Regions from separate parts of the Pseudoalteromonas translucida KMM 520 genome, predicted to be linked through region 3. Evidence: predicted binding sites of a transcription regulator. Region 3 holds the regulator's gene; each other region holds the start of a gene.
What was found. Region 3 encodes sigma-54, which starts transcription at its own class of promoters, with help from an activator protein. Its sites were predicted from a motif close to GTTGGCACGNNNNTNGNNT; they were not measured.

Region 1 (4,200 bases), 1.3 Mb from region 3:
ATAAAATTAAAGCTGAGGGGAGTACTAATGGTGAGTTTTCGAGCCTGCCAATTGCTACCTTTAAAAATATTGAGAGTGTTAATATTAATGGTGCAAATGGCATCATTATTAACACTAAAGAAGGTGCGGTTAGGCTGACTGATGTTGCAGAAATCGCGTAAAAGATTCATTAGCCAGCGGGCTAAAAATTAAATAGTTTAGAGGTCAATTATGAGCTTCAATATTGCATTATCCGGCCTTGCTGCCGCACAAAAAGATTTAAACGTTACGGCAAATAATATAGCCAACGTAAATACTACGGGTTTTAAAGAGTCGCGCGCAGAATTTGCTGACGTGTATGCATCGTCGGTATTTAGTTCTGGTAAAACAAAAAATGGTGACGGCGTGCAAACGACTATGGTTGCACAACAATTTCACCAAGGATCATTACAGTTTACCAATAACTCGTTAGATTTAGCGATTACCGGTGAAGGTTACTTTGCAACTAGCCAAGACCTAGGCGCGCAAGATTTTACCTACACACGTGCCGGCGCATTTAAGTTAAACAAAGACAACTTTGTGGTAGATGCAAATGGCAGCTTTTTACAAGGTTTTCCGGTTGACCCTTCAACAGGTGATACTACATCAGTGAGTTTAAGTACTTCATCGGCTTTACAAATACCTGACTCGTCAGGATCGCCGCGTGCTACTTCAAGCGTGTATAGCTCGTTTAATTTAGACTCACGATCAATTGCACCTACAATTGCGTTTAACCCTACCGAAAGTGCAACTTATAATTCATCAACCTCAACAACCGTGTATGACTCACTCGGTGAGCCACATGTATTGCAGCTGTTTTTTGTAAAAAGCGACCCTGCAGTACCCGGTAATGAAAATCAATGGAACGTACACTCAACACTTGATGGTAAATCTTTTGGTGCCAATGGTGTTGAACAAACAGTAGCTCCGTACACTCCTATGACTACTTTTCAGTTTGACTCAAGTGGTTTACCACAAAGTACAGACAGTGCACCAAACTTAAGTAACACTTTTAATCCATTGTCTATAACTGCTGGAGGCGGTGGCACAGCGGGGCTTTCTGATTTATTAACTAATGGTGCTACCTTTCCTGCAGATATAGAAGTTAACTGGCGTGATGAAACTGGTACAGCTAATAAAATACCTACTCAATATGCAAGTCGCTTTGAAGTAAAAGCACTTGAGCAAGACGGTGCAACGGTTGGCCGTTTAGCGGGTATTGATATTGGTGCCGATGGTAAAGTTGTGGCTTCGTACAGTAATGGCGACTCAACGTTTTTAGGCCAGGTGGCTATGGTACGTTTTTCAAACTCACAAGGTTTACAACAAGTGGGCAGCACAGGTTGGAAAGCCAGTATAGCGTCAGGCGAGCCTATTGCTGGTGAACCTGGCTCTGGCACGTTAGGTAATATCAACTCATCAGCGCTTGAGCAATCAAACGTAAACTTAACTAACGAACTAGTTGATTTAATTAGCGCACAGCGTAATTTCCAAGCAAACTCGCGAGCGCTGGAAGTTAACTCAACAATTCAGCAAAGTATTCTACAAATTAGATAAGCACAATTTATTAATTTGAATATTCAAGGCTGCTTAATTGCAGCCTTTTTATTTTGGGCAACTAGCTTGCCGCCGCACACTAAGTACGAAAAAGCATATTTCCCTTCTTTTTATTGTTTTCTTATGCGTATTTACACTCCTTCAAAATAACAGTTTTTAGTATTAAATTTAATCTGGCGCATATATTGCATTTGTTCTTACAGAGATTTTTAAGTGAGTCGATGTTATGGATAAAATGGTCTACATTGCCGCGTCTGGCGCTAAGCAAAGCTTAATGGGGCTTGCCCTTAAAGCCAATAATTTGGCGAACGCAAATACCACAGGTTTTAAAGCCGACTTTGCCCAAGCTCGATCTATGCAAGCGTTTGGTGAAGGTTTGCCATCGCGGGTGTTTTCTATGGAAGAGCGCCCAGGTTCAAACATGACATCGGGTGGCATACAGCAAACCGGTCGCGAGCTCGACATTGCCATGAGCGATAACGCCTGGCTGAGTGTACAAGACGCCTCCGGCAACGAAGCTTATACAAAAGTAGGTACGCTTAACATTACCGCCGAAGGCATGTTAGTCACCAGCGGTGGTCGTCAAGTAATTGGCGAAGGCGGCCCTATTATTTTGCCAGTTCCGATTGAAAAAATAGAATTTAGTAAAGACGGTGCCATACAAGTACGCCCACAGGGCGCGCCGGCTAACTTTTTAGAAGAGGTTGATCGTTTAAAAGTGGTTGAGGCAAATAACTCAACACTTGAAAAAGGTAACGATGGTTTATTTAGACCAAAACCAAATCAAACGGTTGAAACCTCAGCTAACGTACAAGTGATAAGCGGCGCATTAGAAATGTCGAACGTTAATCCGGTACACGAAATGGTCGATATGATCAGCCATCAACGCCAATTTGAATTACAAGTAAAGCTAATGAAAACAGCAGAAGAAATAGATCAATCGCAAGATCAGCTGTTGCGCATAGTTTAACTTTAAAATGAGGACACGATTATGAATCCAGCATTGTGGATCAGTAAAACCGGGCTTGACGCCCAACAAACCGACATTTCGGTTATTTCTAATAACTTAGCCAACGCCAGTACGGTTGGTTATAAAAAAAGCCGCGCCGTTTTTGAAGATTTACTTTACCAAAACATTAATCAACCAGGCGGTCGCTCATCGCAAGATACCGAAATGCCATCAGGTTTAATGCTAGGTGCTGGTGCCAAAGTAGTAGCTAACCAAAAAAACTTTTCGCAAGGTAATATGTTAACCACTGAAAATTCACTGGATTGGATGATTTCTGGTTCAGGCTTTTTTGAAGTACTGCAGCCAGATGGCAATATTGCTTATTCGCGCAACGGACAATTTACTACCGATGGCGACGGGCGAGTTGTAACCTCGGGTGCTGGTTATGTAGTTCAACCAGAAATGAACGTACCCGACGACGCGCAATCAATCACCGTATCGCAAGACGGTGAAGTGTCTGTACGCGTTGCAGGGCAGGCCGATAACGTGGTTATTGGGCAAATTACCATTAGTGACTTTATTAATCCGTCGGGCCTTGAGCCTATAGGGCAAAATCTTTACACCGAAACCGCAGTAAGTGGTGCGCCAGTGCAGGGTAACCCTGGGGTTGATGGGCTAGGCACTATTATTCAAGGCTCACTAGAAACGTCAAACGTAAACGTAACCGAAGAGTTGGTAAACCTAATAGAAACCCAACGTGTTTACGAAATGAACTCAAAAGTAATTTCGGCAGTTGATGAAATGATGAGCTACATCAATCAGCAATTATAATATTTTAGAGGTTATTATGCGCAATATTATATTATTTGCAGCGGGTACTTTATTGTTAAGTGGCTGTGTTTCTACACAAAATAGTGATGTAGTACAAGACGACCCTTACTATTCGCCCATGTACCCAGAACCCAATGTTGAACCGGCAGTTGCTAATGGCTCACTGTTTAATACGTATTTATCGAACGACTTATACGCCGATAAAAAAGCACTGCGTACTGGCGATATAATCACAGTTAAATTGCAAGAATCTACGCAAGCCTCTAAAGCGGCAAAAACAGAAACTGATAAACAGTCAGACGCAAAACTCGACCCCGTTATTGGTTTAGGCGGATTACCGGTAAATATTGGCGGCGACAGCATTCAATTTGGTATTGGCAGCGACGCGTCATTTAAAGGCGACTCAAAATCAAATCAGTCAAATAGTTTAGCCGGTGATATATCGGTAAACGTAATGCGTGTTTTACCTAATGGTAATTTAGTTATTCGCGGCGAAAAATGGCTAACGTTAAACTCGGGCGAAGAATTTATTCGTTTAGAGGGATTAGTAAGGCCAGAAGATGTAACTGCAGATAATACCGTGCAGTCAAATAGAATTGCTAATGCACGAATTCAATATTCGGGCAAAGGGCAAACTCAAGAAGCACAAAGTGCCGGTTGGCTAACACGCTTTTTTAGTAGCTCACTTTTTCCTTTTTAGAGGACATTCATTATGAATGTATTTAAAGTTTTTTATTTAATGGTGTTACTTGGCTGGCAACTTCCTGCCATGGCCGAGCGCATTAAAGATGTGTCTATGGTTGAGGGTGTACGCTCAAACCAATTAGTAGGCTATGGCCTAGTTG
Region 2 (4,200 bases), 680 kb from region 3:
TGTAAGGTCGTTATCACGGTTATGAATACCGATAACCATACCTTCGTAAACTTCAACACCGTGACCGATGAATAAACGGCCGCGCTCTTGTAAATTAAACAATGCGTTAGTCAGTGCTTTACCTGTAGCATTTGCAATGATTACGCCGTTTTTACGAACACCGATTGAACCGCCTTTATGAGGACCGTAATGATCGAACGTATGGTACATAAGACCAGAACCCGAAGTAAGCGTCATGAAATCAGTTTGGAAACCAATTAAGCCACGGCTTGGGATAATAAAGTCTAAACGCATACGGCCTTTGCCATCTGGAGACATGTTAGTAAGCTCACCTTTACGTAGGCCAACTTGCTCCATTACAGAACCCTGATGCTCTTCTTGACAGTCAATTGTTACTGTTTCAAACGGTTCTTCTAATACACCGTCAACAGTACGCAAAATTACCTCTGGACGAGATACTGCAAGCTCGTAACCTTCACGACGCATGTTTTCGATTAAGATACCTAGGTGTAACTCACCACGGCCAGAAACACGGAAGCTATCTGGGCTAGCTGTATCTTCAACGCGAAGTGCTACGTTGTGTACTAATTCTTTGTCTAAACGCTCACGAATATTACGTGACGTTACAAACTTACCTTCTTTACCACAAAAAGGTGAGTTATTTACAGAGAATGTCATTGTTACTGTTGGCTCATCAACACTTAGTGGTGGTAATGCTTCAACGTTAGTAGGACAACAAACAGTGTCTGAAATCTTAAGCTCGCCAATACCGGTTACAGTAACGATGTTACCTGCATAACCACGGTCAGTTTCGATACGCTCAAGGCCTAAGTAGCTTTGTACTGTACCAATTTTACCGTTACGTTTAGTACCATCAGCACTAATAATAGTTACTTGTTGGTTTGGAGCAACAGAACCACGCTTGATACGACCAACACCAATTACACCCACGTATGAGTTGTAATCAAGTTGAGAAATCTGCATTTGGAAGTCACCTTCAGGATCTGCATCTGGTGGTGATACTTCGTCAACGATCATTTGGAACATGGCATCCATGTTATCAGATGGCTCGTCTAAATCTAATGTTGCCCAGCCGTTGATTGCTGATGCATAGATTACTTTAAAATCTAACTGCTCGTCAGTGGCGCCTAAGTTATCGAATAAATCAAAGATTTGATCCATAACCCAATCAGGACGTGCACTTGGCTTGTCGATTTTGTTAATTACTACGATTGGCTTTAAACCTTGCGCAAATGCCTTTTGCGTAACAAAACGCGTTTGTGGCATTGGGCCTTCTTGAGCGTCAACAATTAGTAATACTGAGTCAGCCATTGAAAGTACGCGTTCCACTTCACCACCGAAATCGGCGTGTCCTGGAGTATCTACGATATTAATGTGGTAGCCGTTCCATGAAATAGCGGTGTTTTTCGCTAAAATGGTAATACCACGCTCTCTTTCTATATCGTTTGAATCCATCACGCGCTCTTCATTACCGCCGCGTGTTTCTAATGTGCCTGAAAACTCAAGCAGTTTGTCAACCAGTGTAGTTTTACCGTGGTCAACGTGGGCGATAATTGCTATATTTCTTATCTTTTCGATACTCATTAATATTCACTCAGAGAAATTGAATCTCATTGATCCTGCAGGGGCTTACGCACTCACCTGCGTTTTCACGAGATGTCCCAGCATAGGATTTAAAAGGGCGCATATTATCCCTTATAAATGGAATGGATGAAAGTTTATCCAAAATAAATTTGCAAACTTTCTGGTTTTTTTATTTAACCTACTGTTTTAAATTAACTAATTATAAAAATAAAATTTTTAATATTTTTATAAAAACCTCCACTTTAATGACTTTATTGCTATTTTGGTCAGTCTTTTGTATTTACTTTATGTTAGTCTATCACGATTAAATAGCGAGCAACTTTTTACTCTGTAACTGTTGCACTATATTGAAGCATTTACGCACCAAAATGGTGCGCATTAGTAACCGCCGTTATTACTTTTGTATTTTTTATGTTTATAAACATTAAGTTACAATAGTGGCACAAAATCAGCTTATAAAACACAAAGCATTTAAGCAGCAATAATAAAACCTTATAGTTGGAGGACACATGTCGCAATCGGTTTTAGATTTTATTAAAGAAAATGACGTTAAGTTCATTGATTTACGCTTTACTGATACCAAAGGTAAAGAGCAGCATATTTCAATTCCTCATCATCAAATTGATGAAGACTTTTTTGAAGATGGTAAAATGTTCGATGGTTCTTCAATTGCTGGCTGGAAAGGCATAAACGAATCAGACATGGTGTTAATGCCTGTTGCTGAATCAGCTAAGCTTGACCCATTCACTGAAGAAGCCACATTAATTATACGTTGTGACGTAGTAGAGCCTTCTACATTACAAGGTTACGAGCGCGATCCTCGCTCTGTAGCAAAGCGTGCTGAAGAATATATGCGCTCTACGGGTATTGCTGATACGGTTTTATTTGGCCCAGAGCCAGAGTTCTTCGTATTTGATGACGTAAAATATAAAACAGACATGTCTGGCTCTATGTACAAAATCGATTCTAAGCAAGCTGCTTGGAACTCAGATAAAGAATACGCAGACGGCAATACAGGTCATCGCCCTGGCGTTAAAGGCGGTTACTTCCCAGTTGCTCCTGTTGATGACTTTCAAGATTGGCGCTCTGCTACTTGTCTAGTATTAGAAGAAATGGGACAAGTTGTTGAAGCGCATCATCACGAAGTAGCAACTGCAGGGCAAAACGAAATTGCTACGCGCTTTAATACTATGGTAATTAAAGCCGATGAAATTCAAGAAATGAAGTATGTTATTCATAACATGGCTCATTTATACGGCAAAACAGCCACTTTTATGCCTAAACCTATTGTTGGCGATAACGGCTCTGGTATGCATTGTCATCAGTCGTTAGCTAAAGACGGTGTTAACTTATTTGCAGGTGATAAGTACGGCGGTCTTTCTGAAGATGCGCTTTATTACATTGGCGGTATTATTAAACATGCTAAAGCAATTAATGCGTTTGCTAACGCCTCTACTAACTCGTACAAACGTTTAGTACCAGGTTACGAAGCACCAGTAATGCTTGCATACTCTGCACGTAACCGTTCGGCATCAATTCGTATTCCGGTAGTACCATCGGCCAAAGGTCGTCGTATTGAAGTACGCTTCCCTGATGCAACGGCTAACCCGTATCTTGCTTTTGCTGCCATGCTTATGGCTGGCCTTGATGGAATTAAAAATAAAATCCATCCTGGTGATGCAATGGATAAAGATTTATACGACCTACCGGCAGAAGAAGCTGCAGAAATTCCAACCGTTGCCTCTTCATTAGAAGAAGCATTGGCATGTCTTGATGCTGACCGTGAGTTTTTAAATCAAGGTGATGTGTTCTCTAATGATTTAATTGATGCTTACATTAAACTTAAGAGTCAAGAAGTTGAAAAACTTAACATGACAACGCACCCAATTGAGTTTGAAATGTATTACAGCTGTTAATTTTAATTAACAGTTACAAAATATATATTTAAGCCCGCATTGCGGGCTTTTTTAATGGTAAATTAGTACTTTCTCCACTAAAGTAAAGTTAATGTTAAAAATGCAGGGTTGCAGAGTGAGTAGCAAGATTTTATTACTACTAATTACTTCATTATTAAGTGTTTGTAGTTACGCTGGTGAAAAAAAAATTTACGCATGGAAAGATAAAAATGGCGTACTGGTGTTTTCAGATACCCCTCATATTGGCGCCAAAGAGATAAAACTCACCAGCCAAGATTTAACCATGCCTGCAACAAATACTGATATTTTAAATAGCCAAACTAAAGTGCAACCAGTTGCATTTAGTATTGGTATTGCATCGCCTGAGCACAAACAAACTATTCGTGAAAATACCGGCTCTGTGTATGTATCTGCTCGCATTACCCCCCGCTTTGAAAACGACTTTACAATACAGCTATTGCTTGATGGTAAAGCCTATGGCGCAGCAAGTGATACCTCAACCTTTGCTTTAAGAGATGTAGAGCGTGGTGAGCACACTCTGCAAGTTAAGCTGTACAACAAACAAAACCAAGTTATTGCGATAAGCCCATTAAGTGTGTTTTTTATGCACAGAAAAGGCTTAAGCTTAGGTAATTAACTCCCTCCTAATTCACATTAAAAATAGCAATTGCAGTGCAAT
Region 3 (4,200 bases):
GATGATTATTTAAATTGAATTATTTTTCTTGCTCGCGATGGCGAATTTTTACATTAGGGTGAGACATAGCAAAGCTTTCACCAATTGTTTGCGCTAAATAAACTGAGCGATGCTGACCACCGGTACAGCCAATAGCAATCGTTAAGTAACTACGATTATTACGCTCTAGGTGTGGTAACCACGTTTGTACAAATGTTTGAATTTGCCAAGTGAATTTTTGCACAATACTATGACTAGCTAAATAATCTTTAACGGGTTGATCTAGCCCAGTTAAAGGCTTTAGCTCAGGTTCCCAGTGTGGATTTGGTAAAAAACGCGCATCAAAAACATAATCAGCACCTTTGGGAATACCATGCTTAAAGCCAAACGACTCAAAGGTAATGATAAGCTGTTTGTCTTTTTTACCGAGTATGGTTTCACGCATAGATTCAGCAAGTTGATGCACACTTAAATCGGTTGTATCAATGACATGATCAGCCCGTGTTACGAGTACATCGAGTAATTCTTTTTCTTTTTGTATTGCTAAATCTAGCGGTAGCGAATCAATCGAGAGCGGGTGCAAACGACGCGTTTCTGAATAACGGCGGATTAATGTTTGATCGTCGCTATCTAAATAAAATAACGTTGGTTTAGCAAAGTCGGGCAAGTACTCAAGAATATCGTTAAACTGCTGCTGATCTTTAGGCAGGTTACGCACGTCTATACTAACGGCTATTTTATCGTAGTTATCAGAGACACTGCGCACTAATGAAGGCAGTAAATTTACCGGAATATTATCTACACAATAGTAACCTAAATCTTCAACAACACGTAAAGCAACCGATTTACCAGAACCCGATCGGCCACTTATAATAATTAATTCCATTTACCACCCCTTTATTAGTAACTAGGATTGATCCAAAATAACTTGGTATAACGCTTCATCAGACTTTGCCGCACGCAATTGCTTACAAAACTCTTTATCGTTTAGTTTATCAGCTATTGTGGCTAGTGTTTTCAAGTGCTGCTGGTTATCGCCATCGGGCACTATAAGTGCAACAAAAATATCAACTGGACGATTATCAATTGCATCAAAATTAATAGCGGTTTCGCTTATTAAAATTAAGGCAAGAGGTTCCTGCGCCCCGCTCATACGGCCATGTGGAATTGCTATTCCTCGGCCAATACCGGTACTGCCTAGCTTTTCTCTTGCTAATAAAGCAGTGAGAATATCTTGCTGGGGTAAATACGGCATTTTTTTATGCGCGAGTTCACTGATGAATTCTAAAATTCTTTTTTTACTATTAAAAAGGACCACAGCTTTGCTGCAGTCCTGGCATATAAGTGAGCTTAATTTCATAGTGTTAGTGTCGAGCAAACTTCTCTTTGTGTTTAATTACTTGACGATCGAGTTTGTCAATCAACGAGTCAATGGCAGCGTACATATCTTGGTGTTCGGTCGATGCAAATAGCTCAGCGCCACTTACAAAAATTGTTGCTTCAGCTTTTTGACTTAATTTTTCTACATCGAGAATAACATGCACATTAGTTATGTGATCTGAGTGTCTTTGCAGCTTTGCAAATTTATTATTTACATAGTCTCTTAATGAGTCTGTAATGTCTACATGACGACCAGTTAAGTTTAGTTGCATCAGCATTTTCCTCTTTGTTGTACGTCTTAAATCAAGCTTTTACGTTGATTCGACGGGGGAATAGCCAGAGATTCGCGATATTTTGCAATTGTCCGTCTAGCTACTTTAATTCCTTGCTCAGCCAATATATCTGCAATCTTGCTATCACTCAATGGTTTGGCTAAGTTTTCTGCAGCGATCAACTTTTTAATCAAGGCACGTATGGCAGTTGATGAACATTCGCCACCATTTTCGGTGCTTACATGGCTTGAAAAAAAGTACTTAAGCTCAAAAATGCCACGTGGAGTGTGCATATACTTTTGCGTAGTGACCCGTGAAATAGTCGACTCGTGCATTTCAACTATTTCGGCAACATCGTTTAAAACCATAGGTTTCATGGCTTCTGGGCCATGTTCAAAAAATGCTTGTTGTTGCTTAACAATACAATTAGTTACTTTTAGGAGTGTTTCATTTCTACTTTCTAGGCTTTTAATAAACCATTTAGCTTCTTGTAAGTGCGAGCGAATAAATTGGCTGTCACCACTGGATTTTACCGTACGAGACATAGCCGCATATTGGCTGTTAACACGTATTTTTGGCATGCTATCTGGGTTTAGCTCTACCACCCAGCGGCCTTTTATTTTTTTTACCGACACGTCAGGTATAACGTATTCAGATTCTTCTCTGACAATGGTATCCGCAGGCTTAGGATTAAGCGTATGAATAAGTGTCATTATTTCTTTAAGCTCTTCTTCTTTGAGCTTAGTTTTTTTCATTAACGTACGATAGTCGCGAGCAGCGAGTAAATCGATATGATCAGTTAACACCATTTTTGTTTCGTTAATATAAGGGGTGTCTTTATCAAATTGATTTAATTGAATACATAAGCATTCTTGCAAGCTGCGAGCTGCAATACCAACAGGATCAAATAATTGAATGCGCTTTAGCACGGCTTCTATTTCATCTAGCTCTACTTCGTGTTCGTCATCACTTTCTTGGTTAAAGCTTGCTAAAAGATCTTCGCAACTGAGGGTTAAAATACCAGAGTCATCTACGGCTTCAACAATAGCTATAGCAATAGCTTCATCGGTAGGACTAAAAGGAGTGAGCTGTAATTGCCACATTAAGTATTCATGCAGGGTTTCGGTTGATGCACCTTGATAAATAGATTCATCTTCAGGCATTGGCCCTGATGAAGAGGCAGGCGCTGCGCTCATATATTCATCCCATGATACATCCATGGCCATATCGTCGCTTATGGTGTCTTTGTTTAGTGCTTCACCGCTATCTTGCTCATACTCGCTTGGGGTGTCATCGGCAGAGGCGCTAACAGTAATGTCATCTGCTTTTTGCTCGTTTTTACCAGCTGATTCTTCCGTGTAATCTTGCTCATCAACTTCAAGTAATGGGTTGCTATCAAGTGCTTCTTGTATTTCTTGCTGGAGATCCAAGGTACTAAGCTGCAATAAGCGAATAGCCTGTTGCAGTTGCGGAGTCATTGTAAGTTGCTGGCCCATGCGCAGCTGTAATGATTGCCTCATTTATCTCTAACAATCCTTATAAATTGATATGATTAATCTTAGCAGATGCTTATAGTAATAACATAAATATTACAGTTTGAACTGCTCGCCTAAATAAACATCACGTACTGTTTTATCATTTAATACAAATTCAGGAGTACCAGATGCAATTAGCTCCCCATGAGAAACAATGTAGGCTTTTTCACAAACATCAAGGGTTTCCCTTACATTGTGGTCGGTAATTAGCACGCCAATACCACGGTTTTTAAGATGTTCTATAATTTTTTTAATATCGAGTACTGAAATAGGATCCACGCCAGCAAAGGGCTCATCAAGTAATATAAATTTAGGATCTGCAGCTAAAGCACGTGCTATTTCTACGCGGCGACGTTCACCACCAGATAGCGCCATGCCTAAGCTGTCGCGAATATGTTGCAGGCTAAATTCGTCCAGCAAGCTATTTAGGGTTTCTTCTCTGGCTTGTTTGTTTAGTTGCTTACGCGTTTCTAAAATAGCCATTAAATTTTGATACACAGTGAGCTTTCTAAAAATAGAAGATTCTTGTGGTAAATAACCAATACCTAAACGAGCACGGCTGTGCATAGGAAGTAGGGTAATATCGTTATCATCAATTGATATTTTACCTTTGTCGCTAGGAACTAAGCCTACAATCATATAAAAGGTCGTGGTTTTACCTGCGCCATTGGGCCCAAGTAAGCCAACAATGCTCCCTGCTTTTACTTCAAGGCCTACATTTTTAACAACTTCACGGCCTTTATAGCTTTTTGCTAATAGCTCTGCTTTTAATGTACTCATGGCTGACCTTTATTGAGTTTTTGTTCTTTTTTTGCGTCTATAGGCACTAAAATAGTGTGTACCCGATCAGTTGAGTTTTCATCTTTTTCAGCACTTATAAGCTGTTGTTCTATATCGTAGGTGATACTTTTAGCCGTGATTTTTTGCCCAGCTTGAGAAATGTTTGCATCTCCTACTAGGGTTAAAAAACGTTTCGCTACATCGTAACGTACTTCGTTAGCGCTGGCGCTCATGACAGTGCCATCTGCTTGCTT

Region 1: the regulator sigma-54 is predicted to act here: its motif matches at 1,748-1,766, upstream of PTRA_RS03925 (flagellar basal body rod protein FlgF).
Region 2: the regulator sigma-54 is predicted to act here: its motif matches at 2,042-2,060, upstream of glnA (glutamate--ammonia ligase).

Annotation. Positions count from the first base shown of each region.
Region 1 is NZ_CP011034.1:843,644-847,843, forward strand. It holds gene PTRA_RS03915 (flagellar hook assembly protein FlgD) at 1-161, shown strand, start outside; gene flgE (flagellar hook protein FlgE) at 211-1,575, shown strand; gene PTRA_RS03925 (flagellar basal body rod protein FlgF) at 1,802-2,545, shown strand; gene flgG (flagellar basal-body rod protein FlgG) at 2,567-3,355, shown strand; gene flgH (flagellar basal body L-ring protein FlgH) at 3,372-4,055, shown strand; gene PTRA_RS03940 (flagellar basal body P-ring protein FlgI) at 4,068-4,200, shown strand, end outside.
Region 2 is NZ_CP011034.1:173,106-177,305, reverse strand. It holds gene typA (translational GTPase TypA) at 1-1,605, opposite strand, end outside; gene glnA (glutamate--ammonia ligase) at 2,115-3,521, shown strand; gene PTRA_RS00835 (DUF4124 domain-containing protein) at 3,637-4,158, shown strand.
Region 3 is NZ_CP011034.1:2,886,536-2,890,735, reverse strand. It holds gene rapZ (RNase adapter RapZ) at 20-865, opposite strand; gene ptsN (PTS IIA-like nitrogen regulatory protein PtsN) at 887-1,339, opposite strand; gene hpf (ribosome hibernation promoting factor) at 1,344-1,631, opposite strand; gene PTRA_RS13370 (RNA polymerase factor sigma-54) at 1,658-3,151, opposite strand; gene lptB (LPS export ABC transporter ATP-binding protein) at 3,221-3,946, opposite strand; gene lptA (lipopolysaccharide transport periplasmic protein LptA) at 3,943-4,200, opposite strand, start outside.